2 regions of the Arthrobacter sp. 179 genome follow, and region 1 is predicted to be linked to the other one. Evidence: riboswitches for the same ligand, from Rfam matches in the RefSeq annotation. Region 1 holds a riboswitch; the other holds the start of a gene.

Region 1 (4,206 bases):
GGCGTTCCCGTAGGCTGCCGCGCCGCCATCGGCGTCGAAACGAGCACCTTCGGGGACGGAGGGCATGATCATGAGGACGAGGACCACGAGCCCACCGAGAATCGGCACCAGGATCAGCAGGTACAGGAATCCGCTGAAGTTGCCGTCGTGCAGGCGGCGGACGCTCAGGGCGATGGACGGGATGATGATGGCCAACCCATAGAGCCCGATCACCAAGGAGGGGATGGCCCCGCCGGCACCCATTTCACCGGTGACGGGGTCGGAGCCGGCCAGTCCGAATCCGATCGCCAAGCCGTAGAACACGGTGTAGACGATGGCGTTGAAAAGCGCGAAGAACCAGAACTCGCTGCGGCTGGCCCGACCCGAGAAGGTCGCATACTTCTTGAAGAAGCGCTTGATGGCCTGGCCGAAGCTGGCCCCGTAGAGCGGCTGGTCCAAGGGAGCCTCACCATGGGTGGGCATGGTGACCCCTCCGGGGTTGCCATAGGGGTTGGGGGTGCTGCTGCTCAAAATTTCCTCCATCGAAAGTATTTCGGGTGATCGGGAGTAGTCTTCCAGATGGAGCCTTGACATGCGATGGGGAGGACTCCCCATGTCGCGTCGTGTCTGCCCTTGGTGTGGGGTAGGCCCCCGGAGCCACCCCGACTAGCTCGAGGCCGCCGGGGCAACCGGCTACCTCTAGCTCGGTGGCATCGGAGGATTGCCCGCCTACACCTTGTGGTTCAGGGGGACCTCTGGAGGCTGCCGGCCACCGCCACTGCCCTGCTGACGGCTCCCGCCGCCGGCAGTGGCAGGCCTGGGCGCACTGGTCCTCGGGGAAGACCCCGATCCACGACAGCTCAGCGGTTTCAACTTGGCCATCACGGTGCCGGGAGCCGGACAGTTGTCACTGGACCGTCGAACTAGACAGAAGCTCACTTCATGAACATCAAGAGATCGCTGCTTCATGGATCGTGACTGGACACCAGGAGCCGCAGCCCCAGGGACAACACCGTGCAATTCGGCAGGTACAGCCGGTTCGGAGGTCCTGTTGGGAGTCGGCTGCTGGCCGCCTTCTAGGAGTTGACCCGCAGGGTCGTGGTCACCGGGGTCGGGTTCGTGAAGACGTCCAATACCGGGCAGTGGGCGTCGACGGCCGCCTGGAGTTCGGCATAGCGTTCCTCGGTGGCCGGACCCGAGACGTCCACGGTCAGCCGCACATCACCGAATCCCGGGCGGACCTTGTCCTCGATGCCGAACAGGCCGCGCACATCCAGGTCGGCGTCCGCCGAGATGTCCAGCGAGTCGATCGTGATGCCCAGCTGGTGAGCATAGAGGCGGTAGACCACCACCTGGCAGGAGATCAACGCCCCGAGGGCGTATTCGACGGGGCTGGCGGCGACGTCGTCCCCGGCCAATGCCGCCGGTTCGTCGACGGTGAATTCGTGGCGTCCGGCGCGGATGGTCGAACCGACCGAGCCCACCGGGTCGGCCGTCGCGCGGAACTGCAGCGATGCGCTGGCAGTGTTCTGACCGATCCGTTCCGCCCAGGCGGATCCCGCGGAATCGAGGCGTTCGGCGCGGTTGGAAATGCTGGTTTCTGCAAGGGTCTGGGTCATGGCGTTCCTTCGCTGTCATGGCGAGCGTGGCGCTGCGCCATACTTACGCCTCCCGGTCGGGACGGCGTCGAATCGTCACCTGGGGCACCCCACTATGGCGAAGGGGGTTGCCGTCCAACCGGCCAGGGCCTCAGGTTGGATCTCTTGATTCTTGGGTTCGATTCTGCTGGCGGGAACGCCGATCGGGCAAACGCGTCGCGTCATCCGGAGACATACGCCGGGTCATCCGCGGGTGGAGAGCCCGCCATCCCCGCAGCAGGATTCCCCTCGCCAGGGGGTATCCCAGCGGTTATCGTGGGGCCATGAGCGGATACCGGCGCCCGGAGTTCACCCCGGAGATCCATCGCGATGGACAGGGCGCCCCGATCGCCTACGGCCATCGGTGGGAAGGGATGTCTCCGCCTTCGCGCGCCTACTCCACGGTGGGCCATCGACACCGGTTCGCTCCCTTGCATGAGGTCGCTGATGCCCAGCTCGACTGGCTGTTGGACGCCTTTGACGTCGTCGCCGAACGGGACCCGGAGGTTGCTTCCGATCTGCTGTTCCCCTCGGAGGACGTCGTCCACGCGGTCCGGGTCGTCCCGTCCAACCTGCTCGCGGCCCCGCTGACCTTCGTCTTCACCGGGTTCCCGGGGATCTTCCTGCACGCTGGCGCCCTCTACGACGCCCACTATCCGGTATGCGGTTGCGATGCCTGCGATGACGATGTCCAGGAGCTGTTGGAAAACCTTGAATCCGTGGTGCGAGCCGTCGTCTCAGGCGGCTATTTTGAACGAATTAATCCCAACGACGACCAATCTGTCGATTATCGGCTGGCCGAGCCGGGCCGGTGGGAAGAAGCCGGGTGCATCCATGCCGAGGATGTGCCCGAGGGAAGGATGGAGGTGGCAGAAGCCATGCTCCCTTCCGATGGGCACTGGCGGCCGTGGCCGGAAGCGGTGCGAGACGCGGCTGGTGCGGCAGGGGGCTGACAAACCGTGTGCCCGTGGCGGTTCCGTCGTGATCTTCCATCAGGGCCGGCGGGCGTCAACACTGCGCGGGATGATGGCCACGTGCTTCCTGGCCGACATCGAAACACAAGAACCGCAGGCACTCATGGCGCGAATCACCGGCAACCATAAGCGCGGAAATGAACGCGTTGCACGGAAGCATCCGCGCAATCAGGGCCGCTAATTAGTCCACGGGCCCGGCGCTGAGATGGCGGTTCCGCTCCTCGATGAGCTTCTGCAGATAACGGGCCAGGAAGAGCTTCTCTGCCAAACGACCGAGAGGGCCGAACGGTGCGGCGAAATCGACGCGGTCAACCATGGTTGTTCCCCCCGACTCCTGGCTGAACTCATGGATATGACGAAACCAGCGGAACGGGCCCTTGACCTGTTCGTCGATGAAGGAGTGCGGTGCTTCCATCTGCATGATGCGGCTGGTCATCTTCAGGGGGACGCCAAAGTGCCAAGCCCGCCATGTCACGTTCTCACCGAGTGAGATGAGGCCGGAAGTGACACCGGCGATGGCCTCCTCCCGGGACTTCGCCAGCGATTGTTGATGGGTGTCGATGTTCCGGGCCAGATCGAATAAGTGTTCCTGAGGGATGGTGGTCCACGTCGTGCACTGGAAGGAAACGCTCATGGGCAGAGTCTCTCAGGTGTTGCCCGCCTCTCGAAAGGTCGGCGAATACGCGGTACGGTGCGCGTATGCGCTTCTCCACCCAGCAACGCCTCCTGATTGCCGCCTACTGCGCCATGATCCTCGTGGGTCTACTGCTGTTGGTCTTCGGGCTCTTCGGGGAATCCTGGTGGCTGCCCGTGATCGGCGCGCTCATCGTCGCAGGCTCCGGATTCACGCTCTCCGTATGGGTGCGGGAGTTTCGGCGTCAAGACACCCTGAAGAACCGGGCCTGAGGGTTGTTCCACGGGAGACGGTGAATCCGTAGTCTGTAGGCGTGAACAGAACAGCGACTCCCTTCCTCGTCATCGGTGGCCTCGGCATGCTGCTCGGTGGTCTCTTCTCCGCCATCAGTGCCGCCTCCCCGTCCTATTTGGCCGCCTGGGCGGTCGCCTATCTGGTGCTGGTGGTCGGTGTCGCGCAAGTGGTGCTGGGCCTGGGCCAGGCCCGGTTGGCCGTAAAAACCCCGTCGGAGGGCTTCGTTTCGGCCGAAGTCTTGACGTACAACCTCGCCAATATCGCCGTACTGGGTGGCTCGATGTTCTCCCTGACGTTGCTGACGTGGATTGGTGCGGGGCTGATCGTCGTCGCCATGGGCCTGTTCATCTGGGCGGCCCGCGGTGCTGCCTCGGAACAGCGGTGGTGGCTTTATGGATACCGGGCGATGATCGTGATCATCCTGGTATCGGCCCCCATCGGCATCATCCTGGCGAATTCGCGCATGGGCTGAAGGCGGCCGGCAACGGCCGCGCCGGCGAATGGCCGGCGCGGACACTGCGACTACTGCGCGACGGCCCGGCCCAGCGGGGCCGGGTCGACGACGTCGTGGGCCTCGAAGTAATCCAGGGCAGCGACCAGGTCGCTTTGGCCCGAGTCGGTCGCGTTTGCCCCCTCGGCCAACGTGGTGAAGTTGTCACCACCGGCGGCAAGGAACGAGTTCATAACC
Region 2 (4,206 bases), 130 kb from region 1:
GGCGGGTCCTCCGACACGGGAGATCTCCCCGCGTTTGGTCAAGTGGTCGGACACCGTCACCGCGTCGGCGGGTTCGCCCCGGCCATAGAGGTCCACGACGGCCTCGTAGATCGCCTCATGCGCGGGCCGATAGAAATCGACGCCCCGCAGGACCTCGACACAGTCCGCGATGGCATCCTTCGAGAGCATCATGCCACCGAGCACGCTTTGCTCCGCCACGAGGTCCTGGGGCGGGGTCCGCCCCATGTCCGATGAATTCGACGACCCTGATTCGGTGTGCGTGAGCGTCACGTCCGGTTCCTTCCCTCTCAGCGCGGCGCCGGTGATGCGGCGCAGCCACGTCCCTCTAGTATCCCAGTGAATGCGACCCACCGACACAATGGTGCCGCGGGTGACGAACGGGGAATCCAGCCCGGTTGGAGCCGGGGACCCTGTCACCCTATGCCCCCGACGGGCAGAACCAAAGAGAGTTATCCACAGCCCATGTGGAGAACCTGTGGGTGACGCGGCGTGTTGTGTGCACAGTCTGGGGACGGGCTTGTGGATTACTTTTATTTTCCTTCAATAACCCTGCTCTGACTAGGCATTTTACTTGTGGATAACAACTGATGGAAGAAAACTTTTCGTCAACATTCACCCCCTACTTGCAGGTTGCCAAGCAGCACACATGTGTGCAGGCGCCACTTATCCACAAGTTGGCCATGGTTCTCCACAGACACGCCGCCAGCTGTGGGTAGCTTTGACTTTCGCGTCCTCGGGCCGGGCCGGGACATCCATTGCCGTCGCCGAATCGCACTGGCACGCTGGCACGATGTCAGCAGCGAAGACCCGACCGACAGAGGTGGATCCACGTGATTTCCTCGCTGCCATCGAGCACCCCGCGCGGCGGGACGACGCCCACGCACTTCTGTCGATGATGCAGGAAGCCAGCGGTCGGCCCGCGATGATGTGGGGAACCAGCATCGTCGGGTTCGGCTCCTACCATTACCGCTACCCCAGCGGGCGTGAAGGAGATACCCCGGCGATCGGGTGCTCTCCCCGCGCCTCCTCGCTGGCCCTCTACGGGCTGACGGACCCCCCGGCCGCGGCCGGGCTCCCGGCTGGACTCGGCAAGCACCGACTGGGCGCTTCGTGCCTCTACGTCAACAAGTTGGCCGACGTCGGGCTCGGGATCCTGCGTGAACTCATGGATACTGGACACCACCACGTGATGACCGAACTTCACCAGCCCTGAACGGGTCCGGAGCCAAGGCACGTGAAATAATGGAGGAAAGACCGTCGCCCGCGCGGCGGCCCCGAACCCCAGGAGGGGACATGTCTGAAATCAGCGGTTCCGAACTGCTGACGGCGATCGTCGCGATCGTCGTCCTTTTCGCGGTGTTCGGTGCCTTGACCTGGATCTTCAAGACACGACCCTCGGGCCACCCCAGCGATGCCGAGCAATACATCGCCCGCCTCAATGCCACGGCGGCCCACCAACAGCAGATCGACACGGAGAAGGCGGAAAAGCTCCGGGCGGCGACGACGGCTCGGGCGGCCCAGGCCGCCCGCAACTCCCCCGGACGCACCGGCCAGAGCACCGGGTTCGACCTCGAACATCCCCCGGGGATGGCGCCCGGTCCGGGAAACCCCAATTTCGACCGCGTCATGCAGCTGATCAATCAAGGAAACTACGTCGGCGCGGTACGTAAGATCAGGCAGGACACCGGCCTGGGGCTGCTCCAGGCCAAACGATACGTGGACACCCTGCGGGGCATGTAGCCACCCCCCCCCAGCGGTCCTAGACCAGGGCCTCCGCCTGCAACGTGCGGAAGGCCGAACCGTGGAAGACCAACGGGTCATGGGCCCCGTCGTGTCCGGCATGGCCGTGGACCCGCAGGAGGACCACATGGTGGTCCCCGGCGGGGAATTCGCGTTCCACGCTGCAGTCCAACCACAGGGAGGCCTCGTTCAGGAACAGGGCCCCTTCATCGGTGGAGTCCAGCCGCAACCCGGCAAACCGGTCACCCGATTTGGAGGCGATCTGCCGGCAGACCCGCTCATGGGCCTCGCCGAGAACCGACACGCCGATCCGGCCCGCGGCCCGCACGATGGGCCAGGTCCGGGAGCTGTTCTGCACCGCGAACATCACCAACGGAGGGTCCATGGAGACCCCGACGGTGAAGGAGGAGGCGACCAGGCCCTGGGCCTCGCCATCGATGATCGCGCACAGGGCGGCGATTCCCGAAGGGTGGCGCGCGAAGGCCTGGCGGAGTGCGTCGGGTTGAAGATCATGGGACAGTGTCATCTGCTCTGCTTCCGGCGTATGGCACACCGGTGGATCCCGGGATCCACACGGGGTGCGGTACTTGCCGCCCGGGGAGCCGGACGGCCGAATCATCACCTGGAGCACCCCACTACCGTGAGAGGGTTGCCGGCCACCCAGCCAGGGCTTGGAAGGTGGCGCTCTTGATTCATGGTCCACGCTAGGGCCGGTGGGTCCCCGGGGTCAAAGATCTCCGCAATATTTCGCAAGATCGCCTCCCGGGGGCCACAGCCGGAGGCACATGGGCCGCCGACGATGTCGGGCCTTAACGACCGAGGGGCCCTGCGCTTACGCGCAGGGCCCCTCGGGTCCACCGTGGTCGGCTCCACCTCCCGTGGGGAGGGTAGCCGGTTCGCGGTGGTGGCTACTTCTTCGCGGCGACGACCTGCAGGTCGATGGTCGCGGAGACGTCCTCGTGCAGACGGACGGTTGCCTGGTAGTTGCCGGTCGACTTGATGTGCTCGGGGATTTCCACCGTGCGCTTGTCGATCGAGCCGAGGCCGGCGGCCTCGACTGCGTTGGCGATATCGGCGGTCTTGACGGTGCCGAAGAGGCGACCACCCTGGCCGGCCTTGACCGTGATCTTGACCGCCTGGGCGGACAAGTTCTGGGCCAATGCCTGGGCATCCTCGAGGGATGCGATGGCGCGAGCAGTGCGGGCGGCCTTGATGGACTCGACCTGCTTCTCACCACCCTTGCTCCAGAGCAGCGCGAAACCGCGGGGCAGCAGGTAGTTACGTGCGTAACCATCCTTCACCTCGACGACCTCGCCAGCGGTACCAAGACCGGTTACTTCGTGGGTCAGAATCAGCTTTGCCATGGTGTTATCCCTTCCTAGCCGCGGCCAGCGCCGGAGTAAGGCAGCAGGGCAACTTCACGCGCGTTCTTGATGGCCTGGGCGATCTTGCGCTGCTCCTGGACGGAGACGCCTGTCACGCGACGGGCACGGATCTTTCCGCGGTCGGAAATGAACTTGCGCAGCAATGCTACGTCCTTGTAGTCGATGACGGTGATGTCAGCGGCCTTCAAGGGATTGGACTTTGGTTTGGGCTTACGGAGTTCAGCCTTAGCCATCGTGGAGCTCCTTTATCTGGTGGAGCCCGCAGAATTTTTCCGCGGGATGGTGAATAAGAGGTGTTGCTTTAGAAGGGTGGTTCGTCGGACCCGCCGGCATTGCCCCATCCACCGTTATTGGAGGAGGAGGCCCAGGGGTCCTGAGCCGGAGCGTTCCAGGTGCCGCCCTGGTTTCCGCCGGGGTTTCCCCCACCGAATCCAGCGTTGCCGCTCTGGTTTCCGCCACCGAAGTTTCCTCCGGCATTACCGCCGCCGAAGCCGCCACCACCCGAGTTGTTGCGCTGGGTGCGGGTGACCTTGGCGGAAGCGTAGCGAAGCGAGGGGCCGATCTCGTCGGCATCCAGCTCCATGACGGTGCGCTTCTCGCCTTCCTTGGTTTCGAAGGAACGCGACTTCAACCGACCCTGGGCGACGACGCGCATGCCCTTGGTCAGCGTCTCGGCGACATTTTCGGCAGCATCGCGCCACACCGATGCGCGAAGGAACAGCGTTTCGCCGTCCTTCCACTCACTGGTCTGGCGGTCGAAGGTCCGCGGGGTCGAGGCAATGGTGAAGTTCGCCACTGCAGAACCGGACGGGGTGAAACGCAATTCCGGGTCAGCGGTGAGATTTCCGATGACCGTGATGACGGTTTCGCCTGCCATGGTGCCTCCTTGAGTCGGTTTCTACGAAAAGTCGACGCAGACTACTCTGCGACGACCTTCTGGTCTTCCGGGCGGGTGATCTTGGTGCGCAGGATCGTCTCGTTGAGCGAGAGCTGGCGGTCAAGTTCCGCGGAAGTGGCCGGGGTAGCGGTGAAGGTAACCACCGCGTAGATGGCTTCTGCC

What was found. Region 1 has a riboswitch for S-adenosylmethionine ahead of ACT3UE_RS00310 (OsmC family protein). Riboswitches for the same ligand answer to the same signal wherever they lie in the genome.
Region 2: another riboswitch for S-adenosylmethionine. It lies ahead of ACT3UE_RS00985 (flavin reductase family protein); the one in region 1 lies ahead of ACT3UE_RS00310 (OsmC family protein).

What each region holds. Positions count from the first base shown of each region.
Region 1 is NZ_JBQSYU010000001.1:56,076-60,281, reverse strand. It holds gene ACT3UE_RS00315 (DUF805 domain-containing protein) at 1-510, opposite strand, end outside; gene ACT3UE_RS00310 (OsmC family protein) at 1,056-1,598, opposite strand; SAM riboswitch class IV at 1,633-1,748, opposite strand; gene ACT3UE_RS00305 (DUF6226 family protein) at 1,901-2,569, shown strand; gene ACT3UE_RS00300 (SRPBCC family protein) at 2,772-3,224, opposite strand; gene ACT3UE_RS00295 (hypothetical protein) at 3,290-3,496, shown strand; gene ACT3UE_RS00290 (hypothetical protein) at 3,538-3,990, shown strand; gene ACT3UE_RS00285 (bifunctional metallophosphatase/5'-nucleotidase) at 4,041-4,206, opposite strand, start outside.
Region 2 is NZ_JBQSYU010000001.1:190,731-194,936, forward strand. It holds gene dnaB (replicative DNA helicase) at 1-246, opposite strand, end outside; gene ACT3UE_RS00975 (DUF1801 domain-containing protein) at 812-1,234, shown strand; gene ACT3UE_RS00980 (hypothetical protein) at 1,315-1,761, shown strand; gene ACT3UE_RS00985 (flavin reductase family protein) at 1,781-2,287, opposite strand; SAM riboswitch class IV at 2,340-2,454, opposite strand; gene rplI (50S ribosomal protein L9) at 2,670-3,125, opposite strand; gene rpsR (30S ribosomal protein S18) at 3,140-3,379, opposite strand; gene ACT3UE_RS01000 (single-stranded DNA-binding protein) at 3,448-4,023, opposite strand; gene rpsF (30S ribosomal protein S6) at 4,065-4,206, opposite strand, start outside.